DNA from 2 places in the Exiguobacterium sp. s39 genome. Region 2 is predicted to be linked to the other one. Evidence: a T-box and tRNA genes for the amino acid it is inferred to sense, from the RefSeq annotation. Region 2 holds a T-box; the other holds one or more tRNA genes.

Region 1 (8,853 bases), 1.2 Mb from region 2:
TGCATGACGAAAGGTGTTTGCTGAACGGCTGTTACGATTGTTTCAGCTAGGACGACAGGAGGATGCGGTTCAATGTCTGGAACGATGACGATGAATTCTTCACCACCATATCGACCGACCGTAACGGGTGCCGGACAATGCTCGTTCAATAAGATTGAAAAGTGGCGCAAGACAGCGTCTCCTATCGCGTGACCATGTGTATCGTTTACATTCTTGAAGTGATCCAAATCAAACAAGATGACTCCCCAAGAATCTTTACTCTTTTCGAGCGTTGTGACTTTTTCTAAAATGACATGGCGGTTCGCGAGCCGCGTCAATTGATCGGTCGAAGCAAGATAGGATTGATAAGAATAAAGAACAAAATGCTGCTGAAGAAGTGAAGACAAACGATAAAACAAAAAGGCTCCACCAATCGTTAAAATGAAATATGGAATATAAATCGTTCCCCAGGCATCCGCTGGGGAGTTGCTCATAATCAATCGCGAGAGTACGAGTAGGGAACCGACCGTGACGATGGCAGAAAAGAAATACCCTTGCCGTTTGATGAATCGACGACAAATAAAAGAAAGTACTAGAAATCCAAGTAGTGTGATGACAGAACTAAACAGAGCGTTTAGTGAATCGCCACTATCAATCACGAATCGGTAGATCAAGAGCATCAGCCCTGTCACGGCAATACTGATATTACCACCGAACAAAGCGGACAAAGCGAGTGGTAATAACCGTAAATCAATCAATGCTCCATTTAAGTCGATTGCATTATGCATAAGTAGAATGCCAGTCATACCATTGGAAAGTCCGAAATAGAGACGAGTAGACATTTTTGAGTCAGGTTGAATTGGCAAACGATCACGAAGTAGGTAAAAGGTGAACGTAGAAACGAGAAAAATAATACAGATATTAATAAAAAAGATATTCACTGTCGCAAGCATCACGAAGCCCTTCCTATATCAAAGTTTCAATCTATCGTCATTGTACGATATCAAGTCATGCAATGACATAAAAATGGAAAAAACAGCCTAATCGGCTGTTTTTAACGAATCGGTGCAAATTTTTGAATCTCTAAAACGGCCTCATTCCATGAAGCGACACGAATGACATTATTCGGTACGGCTTTACGGTTATAAGGTGCGTCGAACAAGATTACAGGAATCGATGTGTCTTCTGCGATTTGCACAGCATTCTCTAATCGATCTTCCATGAATAAATCGAGTGATAAATCACGGACGACTTGTACTTTGTCGTGTGATCCCGTCATGATCAAGGAATCAAGAGGAAGTTCGTGTTGTTTGATCCACTCTTCTGTTACAGGACGAACGAGCTCCGATCGTGCTGTTACGTAATGGAGGTCATATTGCTTCCGCAAATTCCATAGGTGGTGGCGAACATGTTCTTGAGGGATGGATTCACGATAAATGCCGGTCTCGTGACCGGAGTTCACCATGTAGTCCCAAAATTCGATTTGATTCATATCGGTATACGTATGCAATTCATACTCGGACGCCTGATTGAAGTCAATCGACGTTCCGAGATATTTATTCATGTAAGTGAAGCAAGAGGATGGATGTGTGATCGTTCCATCGATGTCAATTCCAATTTTCATTTACAGTCACCCACGTTCTAAAAATTTTTCTTCACTTAGTATAACATAGTCGAAATCGAGATACGAAAAAAGACTCCTCGCGAGGGAGGAGTCTTCAACTTATGCATGGTTCGCTTTTTCGGCTTCTTTTTCAGCCTGTTTTTCGAGAACGATCGCATCGATCTCTTTCTTCAATTCTTCGACCATCGTTGCTTCCGGTACTTTACGGATGATTTCTCCGTGACGGAATAACAATCCTTCGTTTCGTGCACCAGCGATACCGATATCAGCTTCACGTGCTTCACCAGGACCGTTGACCGCACATCCGAGAACCGCAACTTTGATGTTCGCTTGGATGTTTTCGATATAGTCTTCGATTTCTGCAGCGATTGACATTAAATCGATTTCGATCCGACCACATGTTGGACATGAGATCAATGTCGCTGCGTTCGCTGCGAGACCAAATGATTTCAAGACTTCTTTTGCGACTTTTACTTCTTCGACAGGGTCCGCTGAAAGAGATACACGAACTGTATTTCCGATTCCGCGTGACAAGATCGCGCCAAGTCCCGCTGCTGATTTTAATGAACCAGAGCGAAGTGGACCAGATTCCGTAATCCCGACGTGAAGTGGATAGTCGAATGATTCAGAAGCGAGCTGATACGCTTCAAGCGCCAACTGTACGTCTGATGCTTTAAGCGAGACGATGATGTCATGGAAGTCGAGGTCTTCGAGGATCTTAATATGGTGCAAAGCACTTTCGACCATACCACGAGCAGTTGGATAGCCATATTTTTCAAGAATATGCTTTTCAAGTGAACCAGCGTTTACTCCGATACGAATCGGAATGTTTTTCGCTTTTGCTGCTGTAACGACGGCTTCTACCTTTTCGCGACGACCGATGTTACCCGGGTTGATCCGGATTTTATCGACGCCAGCTTCGATTGCCATAAGCGCAAGTTTATAGTTGAAGTGGATGTCTACGACAAGCGGAATGTTGATTCGGCTTTTGATTTCTGCAAGTGCGAGCGCATCACGTTCTTCCGGACAAGCGACGCGGACGATTTGGCAACCAGCTTCTTCAAGACGTAGGATTTCAGCGACTGTCGCTTCGACGTCGTGTGTTTTAGTTGTCGTCATACTTTGGATGATGACTTCATTATTTCCACCAATGACAAGGTCCCCTACACGAACGGGACGAGTCTTAGAGCGATGGACCATTTTCGGCATATCGAAAATCTCCTTTTGTGGCATACCGCCATATTGTTTATGTTTACCTTTTCTATCATATCGAACTATTCCCTAAAAATCGAGAAACAAGAACGAAAATTGAACATTTACAATTGTTTAATGAAAGAAGGGCGTCCGTCAATCCGTCGGACGCCTGATTTTAATACTCATTGAGGTTTACGTGAAGCGCGTGGCTTTGAGGAACGGGCAATCCATAATGGTACTAATGTGTAGACGAAGTGTCCGATTACGAGTATCCCGATTCCGAAGCGAGGGTAATCGAGTTGGTATAGAAGCATACCGAGTGGGAAAGACCAGAGATTCGTTGCAACCGTATAAGGAAACGTTTGGCGATATGCCCACGGACGGGGAAGTAACAATCGGACGAACCCCTTCGTTAGATACGCCATAAACAATACGTAAAGTAATACAGCGATTGCGATAAAGATGAAATGAAGGATGAACCAAACGATGATCGGGATGTTTTTTTGTAAAAAGAAGGAATCAATGACCGTCGTCCAAAATGAAATCCAAGCTAATCCACAAAAATAAAGGGAAACATCTGCCAAACGAAGACGCAAAAACGGACGATTTGGAATTAAAGAAGTTTGTAAGTAATTAATCAGTTGACGTAAAAATGACAAGTGAATCACTCTTTCCACTGTTTTATAACAGATTTTAATTTTTTAATTTTTGTTGGTAATAAAGGGTTTTTGTGTTATGGTACAGATTAATAAAACCTTAACAAACGGATGTCTCAAAAACTATTTACAAGTTCAACAGACCTTTACATAATGGGGGAGTTGAGAAAATAAACTTTACAAACACATCAATCCACATGAAATAAAGGAGCTGGCAAGATGAACTATGATTTGCAGGAAATGATTTTCACCTTCATAGGTGGACTCGGGATTTTCCTATTCGGTATTAAGTATATGGGAGATGGGCTCCAAAAAACAGCAGGAGACCGATTACGTTATATCCTCGATAAATATACGACAAATCCACTGTTAGGTATCCTAGCGGGTATCGTCGTCACGATTTTGATACAGTCGTCGTCAGGGACGACCGTCATCGTTGTCGGACTCGTTAGTGCGGGTCTGATGAATTTACGACAGGCAATCGGAGTCGTCATGGGGGCTAACATCGGAACAACGATTACGGCTTTCATCATCGGCTTTAACGTCAAGGAAGCTGCGCTTCCAGCAATCGCAATTGGTGCTTTCTTGATCTTCTTCTTCAATAAAGAACGGGTTCAATACATCGGACAGATTTTCTTCGGCTTCGGTGCATTGTTCTATGGTTTGACATTGATGGGCGACGGAATGGCTCCACTTGAGTCAAGTGTCTGGTTCCGTGAGTTGACGGTATCGATGTCGGATAATCCATTGCTTGGTGTATTCGTCGGAACGATCTTTACTGTTCTTGTCCAGTCGTCGTCAGCAACGATCGGCATCTTACAAGAGTTGTACGCTGGTGGCATGATCGATATCAAAGCGGCACTTCCGGTCTTGTTCGGTGATAACATCGGAACAACGATCACAGCAGTACTTGCAGCACTTGGTGCGTCGATTGCAGCTAAACGGACAGCAGCGGCACACGTCATCTTCAACATTATCGGAACAGTATTGTTCCTGATTGCATTACCAATCTTCTCAAGCTTCATTACGTGGATCACAGGCGCGCTTGATTTAGGTCCAAAAATGCAAATCGCCTTTGCACATGGAACATTCAATGTCGTCAATACGTTGATTCAATGTTGGTTCATTGCGCAAATCGCATGGCTTGTACAAAAAATCGTACCGGGTACGGATACGACGATTGATTCGAAACCGCGTCATCTCGATCAGAACATCTTGAACCAATCTTCGGCACTTGCTTTGAATCAAGCAAAGCTCGAAGTATTGCGAATGGGAGAATTCTCGAAAGACGCACTTGCAAAAGCGCACCGTTACACGCAATCGCATGATAAGAAAGATGTTTCAGAATCAGAGCAGATTGAATATGCGATCAACCATTTAAATACAGAAGTCACGAGTTATCTCGTTAAAGTAGCGGCACATGATTTATCAGAGCGTGAATCAAATGAACACTCGTTACTGATGCACGCTGTCAATGATTTCGAACGAATCGGTGACCACGTCGAAAACATCGTTGAATTAGTCGATTTCCAAATCGTCAACAGAATTCAGTTCACATCAGCTGCGAAGAAAGAGCTTGATGACATGTATGCCTTGACGCAAGAAATCGTCGATTGTGCCGTACGCGCTGTCGAAGAGGATGATGTCACACGAGCTCGCAAAGTTCTAGAACTCGAAGGTAAACTCGATGCACTCGAACGGTCATTCCGGAAGCATCACGTCCTTCGTGTTAACGCTGGCGAATGTACGGGACAAGCAGGGATGATCTTCGTCGATCTCTTGTCAAACCTCGAACGAATTGGCGATCACGCTGTCAACATCACGGATCTCGTCCTTGAACAGCGGACGGCTTTAACGAACTAAGTGAAATACGATTTTCTTATGACGGCTGATTTCAAAAAAATGAAATCAGCTGTTTATTTTTTTGAAATAGCATATTGACAAGTTTCGCCACATCTCGTAATCTAGTAAGAGTAAGAAACATACATCATGGCGGTGTAGCTCAGCTGGCTAGAGCGTACGGTTCATACCCGTGAGGTCGTGGGTTCGACTCCCTCCGCCGCTACTATTACTTAAGGACCCTTAGCTCAGCTGGTTAGAGCTGACGGCTCATAACCGTCCGGTCGCAGGTTCGAGCCCTGCAGGGTCCATTCAGTAGAACGCTTCTCGTTGAAAAACGGGAAGCGTTTATTTTTGTTCCCCCGGGGAATAGTAAAGATATTGTAATAATATTCATACTATAGTAACTAAGGGAGAGCGAAGAGAGATGGAACGTAACCATACGATGATGCAGTTTTTTGAGTGGCATGTAGAGAATGATGGGAAGCACTGGCAACGCTTGAAAGAGCGGGCGCCTGAATTACGTGCTGCCGGCATCACGTCCGTGTGGATTCCACCGGCGTCAAAAGGTCAATCGGATGAAGATACAGGATATGGCATCTATGACGTCTATGATTTAGGCGAATTTGATCAAAAAGGAACGGTCCGTACGAAATACGGTACGAAAGATGAACTCGTCGAAGCGATCCAGGTTGCTCGGGAGAACGATATCGCTGTTTACGCTGATGTCGTCATGAACCATAAAGCAGCAGCCGATGAACTCGAGACGATCAATGTCGTCGAAGTCCATCCGGAAGATCGTTCGAAAGAAATTTCAGAAGAGTTTGAAATCGAAGCTTGGACGAAGTTTACGTTCCCAGGACGTAACGGAAAATATTCAGATTTCATCTGGACACATGAATTTTTCAATGGAACGGATTTTGATGCCCGTGAAGAAAAGACGGGTGTCTTTAAAATTTCCGGTAAAAATAAAGATTGGAATGATCAAGTCGATGATGAATTCGGAAACTATGACTATTTGATGTTCGCGAACATCGATTATAATCACCCGGAAGTCCGAGAAGAAATGATCCGCTGGGGACATTGGTTCCAAGAAACAATTGATTGCCAAGGTTTCCGACTCGATGCCATCAAACATATCAACTATGAATTCGTTCATGAATTCGCAAAATCAATGATTGAAAAAAGTGAAGGTGACTTCTATATGGTCGGTGAGTTCTGGAAATCAGATCTCGATGATTGTCGTCATTTCCTTGATAGCGTCGACTATACGATCGATTTGTTCGATGTTCCGCTTCATTATAAGTTCCATGAAGCTTCGAAGCTGGGACAGGAGTTTGATATGACGACATTGTTTGCAGATACCCTTGTCGAATCACACCCGACGAATGCCGTCACGTTCGTCGACAATCACGATTCTCAACCGGGGGAATCACTTGAGTCGTGGGTGGATGACTGGTTCAAACAACACGCTTACGCGGCGATTTTACTTCGTAAAGACGGTTACCCATGTGTCTTCTACGGTGACTATTATGGAGTGCAAGGACCACATCCGGTAGAAGGGAAAAAAGAAATGATCGATGCTTTACTCTATGCACGGTATCACAAAGCATATGGTGAGCAAGAAGATTATCTCGATGATCCACATTGTGTCGGTTGGGTTCGTCGTGGAGTTGAGGAAATTGAGAACTCTGGCTGTGCGGTCTTATTGTCGAATGCCGATATGTGTGAAAAACGGATGTTCGTTGGTGAAGAACGGGCAGGCCAAGAATGGTTCGACTATACGAACCATCAAGATCACCCTGTCGTGATCGACGATGAAGGATTTGGTGTCTTCCCAGTTCCAGGTGGTGGTGTCTCAGTTTTTGCTCCACGAGAAGTCAAGTAAATCCGAGGGTCTTGACTTGCGTCAACACAGGTTCTTTTGCTAGTCTTAAAGGGTATTGAAGTTTTCGAAAATAGCACAAAGGGGGACATGAACATGTCAAAATTTGAATTACCAGAACTCGGCTACGCTTATGATGCGCTTGAGCCACATATCGATGCTCGTACGATGGAGATTCACCACACGAAACACCACAACACGTATGTCACGAACGTGAATGCGGCGCTTGAGGGTACAGAACATGAAGGAAAGTCACTTGAAGAACTTCTTCAAAACTTGGATGCTCTCCCAGCAAACATTCAAACTGCAGTCCGTAACAACGGTGGCGGTCACTGGAACCACTCATTCTTCTGGAAACTGTTGAAGAAGAACGATGGCGCTGCTCCAACAGGCGAACTCGCGACAGCAATCGACGAAGCATTCGGATCATTCGATGCATTCAAAGATGCATTCGCGAAAGCAGCAACAACTCGTTTTGGTTCAGGTTGGGCTTGGTTAATCGTTGACGGTGGAAAATTGGCGGTCGTTTCGACACCAAACCAAGATACACCAGTCATGGAAGGCAAAACACCAATCCTCGGTCTTGATGTTTGGGAACACGCATACTATCTCAACTACCAAAACCGTCGTCCTGATTACATCAATGCGTTCTTCAACGTCGTTGATTGGGATCACGTAGCGAAGCTTTACGCTGACGCGAAGTAATGTGAAAACTAGCGTATCGTTCAATTGTGAACGATACGCTTTTTTTAATGCGGAAAATGATGGGATAGGTTGTTATGGAAAGTTTCCTTCTATATAATGAAACAAGATGACTTTTGAACGATAGGGGAGTACGCCATGGCTAAACGAATTACCGTACGAGGAAGACGGCGTAATCATCTGCCGCTTCGTCTGAATTTAATGTTCTTCGTCGTTTTTTTATTGTTTGCGATTTTGATTTTCCGTTTAGGAGTCGTGCAAATCGTCAATGGTGAGAAAATTTCGCGGGAAGTTCAAAAAACAGAAATGATCGCATCAAAATATGAAGTGCCACGCGGAAAGATTTATGACCGGGATGGTCGTCTTTTGGTTGATACGATTTCTAAATACTCGATCGTCTACCGTCGAGCACAAACGACGAAAGTCGATGAACGCATTGAGATTGCACAGCGTCTTGCAGCAATCATTGATCTACCTAAAAAAGATTGGAAAGTCACAGAACGTGATATTAAGGATTTCTGGATCGCGACGAACACGAAAGAGTCTGATCGTCGTTATCAAGAAGCCGTCAAACAGAAATATCCTTCAGCAGAGGCACAAAGTAAACTATCAATCGCAGAACAGGATCAAATCCGATTAGATGCGATTACGAAAGACGATATCGATTATGACGATCAAACGATGGAAGTCATTGCGATCAAACATAACATGGAAGTCGGATACGCACTTGATCCGCAACTCGTCAAACTCGGTGCTTCTGCAAAAGAAATGGCGATCATCGATGAAAATCTAGAAGATTTAAAAGGTGTATCGGTGGAACCGTTCTACGAGCGTTCTTATCCATATGAAGGAACACTTCGGAACATCTTCGGGAAGTACTCGAAGATTCCAGCAGAACAACAAGCTGAGTTCAAAGCAAAAGGTTACAGCTTGAATGACCGTGTCGGAACATCATTCCTTGAACAACAGTATGA
Region 2 (8,853 bases):
AAGGCGCGAAAGGTGTCCTTATGAACATCACGGGTAGTGCGAACCTCAGCTTGTACGAAGTGACGGAAGCCGCACAAATCGTTCAGAGTGCAGCCGATGAGGAAGTCAACTTGATCTTCGGTTCTGTCATCAACGATAACCTAGAAGATGAAATTATCGTCACAGTCATCGCAACGGAATTCGAAAACGAACCACTCGATTTCGAAATTCCATCTGCACAAGAGATGATGAAAAACCTCTTGAAGAAAAAACAAGCGACTCCACCACCAACAGAGGAGTCTAAACCACAAGTCGAAGAGACACCTGTCAGCTCGAATCCTGAACCGGCTAAAGCGCCAGATGTCGAAGAAACGATGGATATTCCATCTTTCCTTCGCCGGAATAATCGTTGATCGATGTTCCAGTGACACGACTGCTAAACGATGAGGTGTCGCGAAAGCGGCGCCTCTTTTTTTAAAATCAAAGGAGGCATGAACATGTTTGGACAATGGATCAAATGGGATACACCGACAGGTACCGTACGCGCCGCCTTTACGACGAAGTTCGCTGCCCCTCATGAAAATGGAAATTTAGGGTTACATGTCAACGATGATCGCGATGGTGTCATCCAGAACCGACAAGTCATCGCACGTCAGCTTGATCTATCTCTCGAGAACTCGATTTGGGCACAGCAAGTTCACGGAAATCACGTTGAACAGGTGACGACACTTGACTCTGGGCGCGGTGCTTTGGATTACGAAACAGCGATTCCGGGTACAGATGGATTGGTGACGACCGATTCGAATGTTCTATTGATGATGCTCTTCGCTGACTGTGTGCCGCTTGTCTTCTGTGACCCGACGACAGGAATCATCGCGAATACGCACGCCGGTTGGCGCGGAACTGTCGGCAATATCGTCGAGGAAACAGTCAAGCAAATGGAACGTGCGGGTGCGAGTCGTTCATCGATTCAAATGGTCATTGGTCCATCGATCCGTGATTGTTGTTACGAAGTCGATCAACCCGTCATCGATGCAATCGATGCGCTTGAACTCGATGAGTCTCCTTACATACGCAAGGAAGATGGAAAAGCGATGTTATCGCTACAAAAAACGAACGCTGCGCTAGCTGAGCGTTGTGGAGTGGGTGATGTCCTTGACTCAGGTCTATGTACACACTGTCAGGCGGAAGATTACTTCTCTTATCGCCACGGCGACCACGGTGGTCGCTTTGCAAGTTTGATCGTAAAGGAGTCATTGGATGTCAATTCTTGATAATGTACAAGAGGTTACGAAACGAATGAAACAAGCGAGTGAAAAGAGTTCTTCAGAAAAGCAGGTACAGTTGATTGGCGTGACGAAATCAGTCTCAAGTCAAGTTGCTTCTGAATTATTAGCAGCAGGTGTGACCCATCTCGGTGAAAATCGTCCGGATGGATTGCTCGAAAAACAGGCAGAGCTCGGACGAACCGCCTGTACATGGCACTTCATCGGTACGCTACAAACGCGTAAAGTTCGTCAGATCATCGATGCCATTGACGTGCTGCATTCTCTTGACCGTCTTCATTTGGCGGAAGAGATCAATAAACGAACGGACCGAATCATTGATTGTTTCATTCAAGTCAACGTTTCGGGAGAAGAATCGAAGCAAGGCATCGCGCCTGAGGATGTACCGTCGTTCTTACATGAAATCGGTCAGTATCCAGCGATTCGTGTCATCGGACTGATGACGATGGCACCGTTAACGGAAGATACGACGCGTATCCGTGAGGTATTCCGGTCATTAAAAACATTGCAAGAAGAGGTCAAGGCGAAAAAATTGTCGTATGCTCCATGTACGGAGTTATCTATGGGAATGTCATCGGATTTTGAGATCGCCATCGAAGAAGGGGCGACGTTCGTCCGAATCGGGACAACGCTCGTTCACACCTAAACGAGAAGAAGGGAGAATGGATATGGGTTTTAAATCAAAAATGCAAAATCTATTTCTCGGCAACAGCGACGATTTAGATGAACTTGAATATGAAAATGATGCTACAATAAATAAAGGTAGAGGTGCTTCACAACAAGAGTACGAAGAGTATTACGAGGAATCTACCCCAAGTGTTACTCAAAAGGAGGACAGCGTGAGACAATCGAATATCGTGCCGCTTCATGCGACGAAAAAAACGAAATCGCAAGTCATCTTGAGTGAACCACGTGTCTTCAACGAAGCCCAGGAAATCGGGGAACATCTTCGTCAGAACCGTGCTGTCATCGTCAATATGCAGCGTATGTCAAAAGATCAATCACGACAGATGATCAATTTCTTATCTGGTGTCGTCTTCGCTCTCGATGGAACGATTACGACGATCAGTCAGAATACCCTCCTCTGTGTTCCGAACAATGTCGAGTTAGCTGGTAGCATCTCGAATCTTCTTGGAGAAGATGATATTAATCATAAGGGGTGGTAAGTATGGATTCTCAAGTGATGTACGCGATTGGTCGTACATTAAGTACGTTATTACAGTATTACAGTTACGTCATGATCGTTTATATCCTGCTTTCGTGGTTCCCGAATGCCCGTGATTCTAAATTCGGACAAGTGCTCGCGATGTTAGTCGAGCCATTCCTAGCGCCCTTCCGTCGTATCATCCCGCCTATCGGGGGCATGCTGGATATCTCGCCGATTGTAGCCTTCCTCGTCTTGAACTTGGCTCAATCGGGTATCCGAGCAATCTTTTTAGTATGAGCGTATACGATCATTATCGTGGAAGCGAGCGGGAATTCGTCGATTCAGTCTTGAACTGGATCGATCATGTGGAAGCGACCTATACGTTCAAATTAACGGATTTCCTAGATCCACGTGAACAACAAATCACACAAGAACTCGTCGGTTCGAAATGCGCCCTCTTTTTTGAGGGCGGTTTCGAAGGCGCTGAACGTAAACGGGCAATCCTCGCACCAGATTATTATGAATACAACGCGGATGACTTTGACATTTCCATCTATCGCATTCATTATCCTACTAAATTCGTTGAACTTTCTCATCGTCAAGTCACCGGTACATTATTGAACGTCGGATTGAAACGAGCTAAATTCGGCGACGTCATCATTCAGGATCAAGTACAGTTTGCCGTCGCGGACGAAGTCGCGACCTATATCGAAGCAAACGTCGAACGAGCAGGGAAGACGAAGATTCGTCTTTCGCGTGTTGAGGCGGAAGACCGTTTGAAAGTGAAGGATCAAGAGTGGGAAGAGACACTTGGGTTCGTCAGTTCACTTCGGTTCGATACGGTCGTGAGTGAAATTCTCGGCTTCTCGCGTCAAAAAGCACAGACGCTCATTAAACAAGGTGAAAGTAAGGTCAATTATAAAGTAGTGGATGATTCGAGCTTCATGCTAGAAGAAGGCGACTTGCTTTCCTTGCGTGGAACAGGACGCGTCAAGTTGATTGCAATCCTCGGATCAACGAAACGTGACCGGATCAAGCTACAATACGGTATTTTAAAAGGATAAGATAAATGCGGAGGAGGAATTCATCATGCCATTAACGCCACTCGATATTCATAATAAGGAGTTCACACGAAAGTTTCGCGGCTATGACGAAGATGAAGTGAACGAATTCCTAGATCAAGTCATCAAGGATTTTGAATTGTTGTTACGTGAGAATCGTCAACAACAGGAAGTCATCCAAAACATGCAAGCACGCGTTGATTACTTCAGTTCGATGGAAGAAACATTGAATAAATCGATCATCGTCGCACAGGAAGCAGCTGAAGAAGTCAAAGCCAATGCTTCAAAAGAAGCGAGCTTGATCCTAAAGCAAGCAGAACGTGAAGCAGAGCAGTTGCAAGATGCAGCGCAACGCCGGGCACAACGGACGGACTTCGAAGTAGAGCAAATGCGCAAAAAAATCGAACTCTATCGTAATCGATTCAAAGTATTGATCGATGCGCAGATGGAATTATTGACGAGCCATGACTGGGATGCGTTTGATTTCTCTTCTCGTGGAGCGCTTGACGATGTTCCAGCAGTTGCGTATAATGACGACGATGTCGTATAAATAAAATCAATGACAAGGACACGTCGCATCTTGGACGGTTGACAGCGAATCGGGGAATGGTGGAAGCCCGAGCAACGAAAAAGATGGGGTATCCCCTTGGAGTGCATGACTGAACGTTCGCTGAACAGTAAGTCATGCCGGCTCACTCCCGTTATCGAGTTCTTAAGCGGTCCTGCGTCGTCAAAATGGCGAGCGGGATTAGTAGGGTGGTACCGCGAGTTCAGCCAAGCTCGTCCCTATCTCAGGGATGAGCTTGGCTTTTTTTGTACTTTTAAAGCGAAAGGTGAGAGATAGTCAGATGGATTACAAAGAAACCTTATTGATGATGAAAACGGAGTTTTTAATGCGAGGCAACTTGCCAAAACGTGAACCAGATATGCAAGCACGATGGGAAGAGATGAATCTCTACGCTGCGGTCCAGGAAAAAAACGCTGGAAAGCCAACGTTCATCCTCCACGATGGTCCTCCGTATGCGAATGGTGACATCCATATGGGTCACGGATTAAACAAAGTCTTAAAAGACATCATCGTTCGTTATAAATCGATGAATGGCTTCCAGTCTCCATACGTGCCTGGTTGGGACACACACGGATTACCGATTGAAACAGCACTTCAAAAAGCCGGTGTTGATCGTAAATCGATGACGGTCGCAGAATTCCGTGAATTATGTGCGAAATATGCGCTGGAACAAGTCGATCACCAACGCGAACAATTCAAACGTCTCGGCGTTCTCGGTGACTATGACAACCCATACATCACTCTTCAACCAGAATTTGAAGCAGCTCAAATTCGTTTATTCGGCGATATGGCGAACAAAGGCTATATCTACAAAGGGAAGAAACCGGTCTATTGGTCACCGTCTTCTGAATCGGCATTAGCTGAAGCAGAAATCGAATATCAAGATAAACGGTCAGCTGCCATCTATGTCGCGTTCCAAGTCATGGACGGAAAAAACATCTTAGAGCCGACGGATCATTTCGTCATCTGGACGACGACACCATGGACGATTCCAGCGAACCTCGGAATCTCTGTCAGTGCGGAATTAACGTATGCGCGGATCGAGTATCAAGGAAAAGGCTATATCGTAGCGGAAACACTTGTTCCTGAAGTCATCGAAGCACTCGGATGGGAAGATGCAACAGTCGGACGTGTCTTTAATGGTGCGGATTTCGAATACATGAAAGCAAAACATCCACTGTACGACCGTGAATCACTCGTCATGCTTGGCGATCACGTTACAGCGGAAGCGACAGGTGTCGTTCATACGGCTCCAGGTCACGGGGAAGATGACTTCCACATCGGTCAAGCTTACGGTCTTGACGTCCTTTGCCCAGTCGACGATAAAGGGATCATGACAGCAGAAGCACCTGGATTCGAAGGCATGTTCTATGAAGATGCGAATAAAGAAATCGGTCTTGCCCTCGAAGAAGCCGGTGCACTCTTGAAACTATCGTTCATCAAACACTCGTATCCACATGACTGGCGGACGAAAAAACCGGTCATTTTCCGGGCAACACCACAGTGGTTCGCTTCAATCAAAGACTTCCGTGCGGAAATCCTTGATGAGATCAAAGGCGTCCAGTGGGTACCAGAGTGGGGGGAAACACGTCTCCACAACATGTTCAAAGACCGCGGCGACTGGGTCATCTCACGTCAACGTGCTTGGGGCGTTCCACTTCCAATCTTCTACGCTGAAGATGGAACGGAAATCGTCACACCAGAAACGATTGATCATATCGCGAATCTATTTGCAGCTCACGGATCAAATGTCTGGTATGAGCGCGAAGCAGTCGACTTGCTTCCTGAAGGATTCACACATCCAGCAAGCCCGAACGGTATCTTCAAAAAAGAAACGGACATCATGGATGTCTGGTTCGATTCTGGTTCATCACATGCCGGTGTCCTTGCGACACGTCCTGAATTGACACGTCCAGCGGATCTCTATCTTGAAGGATCTGACCAATATCGTGGTTGGTTCAACTCATCGCTATCGACAGCCGTCGCAACGACAGGAAAAGCACCATACAAAGCGGTCGTCAGTCACGGATTCGTTCTGGATGGTCAAGGTCGCAAGATGTCGAAATCGATCGGTAACACGATTGCACCGATTCAAGTCATGCAACAATTTGGAGCAGAGATCCTTCGCTTGTGGGTGGCATCAGTCGATTATCAAGCTGATGTCCGAGCATCGATGGATAACTTCAAACAAGTCTCAGAATCATATCGTAAAATCCGGAACACGGTTCGTTTCCTCCTCGGAAACTTGGATCAATTCGATCCTGCGATGCACCGCGTCGCATTTGAAGACTTACCAGAGTCAGATCGTTTCATGCGTACGAAACTGGACCAACTTGTTGGAAAAGTAAAAGCGGCTTATGATGCGTACGACTTCATGTCGGTCTATCAATTGCTCCATAACTTCTGTGTCCTTGATTTGTCGTCGTTCTACCTCGATTACACGAAAGATATCCTGTATATCGAAAAAGCAGACGCGACATCGCGTCGTGCGGTTCAGACGGTCATGTATGATACAGTCGTTGCCTTGTTGCAATTGATGGCACCTGTCTTGCCACACACAGCAGACGAAGCATGGGAATTCGTACCAGCTGTTGAAACGAAGAGTATCTTCCTGACAGACCTTCCGAAAACGGTCGAAGTCTCAGAAGAAGGACTTGCCCTCATCGAGAAATGGAACGCGTTCCTGACATTCCGCGATGATGTCTTAAAAGCACTCGAGGAAGCGCGCGTTGAGAAACTCGTCGGTAAGACACTCGAAGCGAAACTCTTGCTTGCACCGAAGGAAGAGACGAAAGCCTTGCTCGGAACAATCGATCATCTTGAGCAGTTACTCCAAGTCTCACAACTCGAATTCGTTGAAACGGCGGATAAGATGTATGAGACGACCGGCATCACGGTTCAAAAAGCTGACGGTGAAAAATGTGAACGTTGTTGGACATATTCGACGGAACTCGGACAAGATCCGGCTCATCCGACGCTTTGCCCACGTTGTACTGAAGTCGTCAATTCTTTATAATGATACAAAGGGAGGGGCGACTGCGACTTCGCAGGACGCCCCTCATTATTTTTGGATGCGGAGGACAATAGGATGTGGCTTTACTTAGGGATTGCTGCTTTACTCGTTGGAATCGACCAGTTGACGAAATGGATTGTCGTTCAAAATATGACGATCGGTCAAGCCATCACGGTCATTCCGGATTTCTTTTATCTCAACTCGTATCGGAATCGAGGCGCTGCGTGGGGCATGCTCGAAGGTAAATTCGGCTTTTTCTTCATCGTTACGGTCGTCGTCGTCATTGGATTGATTTACTTCCTCTACAAGGAAGGCACGAAAAATAAGGTATTTGCTTGGAGCATCGCGTTATTGCTCAGTGGTGCGATCGGAAATTTCATTGATCGAATGGCACGAGGAGAAGTCGTTGATTTCTTCCACTTCTTCCCGTTCGGCTATAATTTTCCGATCTTTAATGTCGCAGACGTCTGTTTGACGTTTGGTGTCATCACGATGCTAATTAGCGTCATGTTCGAAGAACGGTTGACTAAGAAAGGAACGATGGATAAATGAATGAAGTAGAAACATGGTCCGTGCAAGCGGATGGAGCGACAGGGCGCATTGATAAATGGCTCGCAGAACAAAACGATTGGTCGCGTTCGCAAGTACAGGAATGGTTGAAAGCGGGGCGCGTCGAAGTCGACGGTCGTGTCGTCAAACCGAACTATAAATTATCGGGAACGGAATCGATTGAGGTCCATATCCCGGAAGCAGTGGAACTCGAAATCTTGCCGGAAGACATCCCACTTGATGTCGTCTATGAAGATTCGGACGTCATCGTCGTCAACAAACCAAAAGGGATGGTCGTCCACCCGGCGGCAGGGCATGTCTCAGGAACGCTCGTCAACGCCTTATTACACCACTGTCAAGATCTCTCAGGCATCAATGGCGTCAAACGACCAGGAATCGTTCACCGAATCGATAAGGATACGTCAGGTCTGTTGATGGTCGCTAAGAACGACTTAGCGCATGAATCACTTGCGCATCAATTGAAAGAGAAGACGACGGAGCGTCTTTATATTGCGCTCGTACACGGTGAAATCCCGCACGAACTCGGAACGATTGAAGCGCCAATCGGACGCGATAAGAACGACCGTCAACGGATGACGGTAACGGATAAGAATTCAAAGTCTGCCGTGACCCATTTCCGTGTTCTTGATCGGTACGAGGGCTTTACGGTCGTTGAATGTAAACTTGAAACAGGACGGACGCACCAAATCCGTGTCCATATGCGTTATATCGGTTTCCCTCTTGCTGGTGACCCGAAATATGGTCCACGCAAGACGATGAAAATGAACGGTCAAGCCTTGCATGCTGCGGTTCTCGGTTTCGAACACCCACGCACAGGTGAGTGGATGCGGTTTGAAGCACCGCTCCCAGAAGAGATGACATTTGAAATCGGTCAATTGAAAAAACTTGAATTAGAGTCTTGACGTTTTTCTAATAAAACGGTAGAGTATCACCTAGAGAGCGATGCGAGACATCCTCTACTGACACTTCGGTCGTCCGAGTGACGATCCTACCTAACTAGTATCACCTTTAATCGAGTCCGGAGAGGCTGCGAAAGGGAGAACCTACCACGATTGTGTGTAGGCATGCATACATGACGTATGCCATGATTCTGTCTTCGATGACCTTCTGCGGATTTCCGCAGAAGGTCTTTTGTATGAAAGGAGAAACCATGAAACCAGCCGTCATCTTAGATGAAGCCGCGATCGGACGTGCACTGACACGGATCGCCCATGAAATCATCGAACGTA

The links. The T-box of region 2 lies ahead of ileS (isoleucine--tRNA ligase). A T-box ahead of a tRNA ligase gene usually reads a tRNA of that ligase, here a tRNA-Ile.
Region 1: it has a tRNA-Ile gene. The T-box ahead of ileS (isoleucine--tRNA ligase) is inferred to sense a tRNA for this amino acid. The anticodon was not compared.

What each region holds. Positions count from the first base shown of each region.
Region 1 covers NZ_JACSNA010000001.1:198,045-206,897, forward strand. The annotation lists gene KNQ11_RS01000 (GGDEF domain-containing protein) at 1-932, opposite strand, end outside; gene KNQ11_RS01005 (hypothetical protein) at 1,034-1,543, opposite strand; gene ispG (flavodoxin-dependent (E)-4-hydroxy-3-methylbut-2-enyl-diphosphate synthase) at 1,703-2,812, opposite strand; gene KNQ11_RS01015 (hypothetical protein) at 2,980-3,465, opposite strand; gene KNQ11_RS01020 (Na/Pi cotransporter family protein) at 3,673-5,316, shown strand; tRNA gene KNQ11_RS01025 (tRNA-Met) at 5,445-5,518, shown strand; tRNA gene KNQ11_RS01030 (tRNA-Ile) at 5,530-5,603, shown strand; gene KNQ11_RS01035 (alpha-amylase) at 5,720-7,180, shown strand; gene KNQ11_RS01040 (superoxide dismutase) at 7,274-7,882, shown strand; gene KNQ11_RS01045 (peptidoglycan D,D-transpeptidase FtsI family protein) at 8,018-8,853, shown strand, end outside.
Region 2 covers NZ_JACSNA010000001.1:1,369,359-1,378,211, reverse strand. The annotation lists gene ftsZ (cell division protein FtsZ) at 1-392, shown strand, start outside; gene pgeF (peptidoglycan editing factor PgeF) at 477-1,253, shown strand; gene KNQ11_RS07325 (YggS family pyridoxal phosphate-dependent enzyme) at 1,240-1,911, shown strand; gene KNQ11_RS07320 (cell division protein SepF) at 2,105-2,431, shown strand; gene KNQ11_RS07315 (YggT family protein) at 2,434-2,709, shown strand; gene KNQ11_RS07310 (YlmH family RNA-binding protein) at 2,706-3,476, shown strand; gene KNQ11_RS07305 (DivIVA domain-containing protein) at 3,502-4,023, shown strand; T-box leader at 4,024-4,264, shown strand; gene ileS (isoleucine--tRNA ligase) at 4,322-7,057, shown strand; gene lspA (signal peptidase II) at 7,130-7,606, shown strand; gene KNQ11_RS07290 (RluA family pseudouridine synthase) at 7,603-8,526, shown strand; gene pyrR (bifunctional pyr operon transcriptional regulator/uracil phosphoribosyltransferase PyrR) at 8,775-8,853, shown strand, end outside.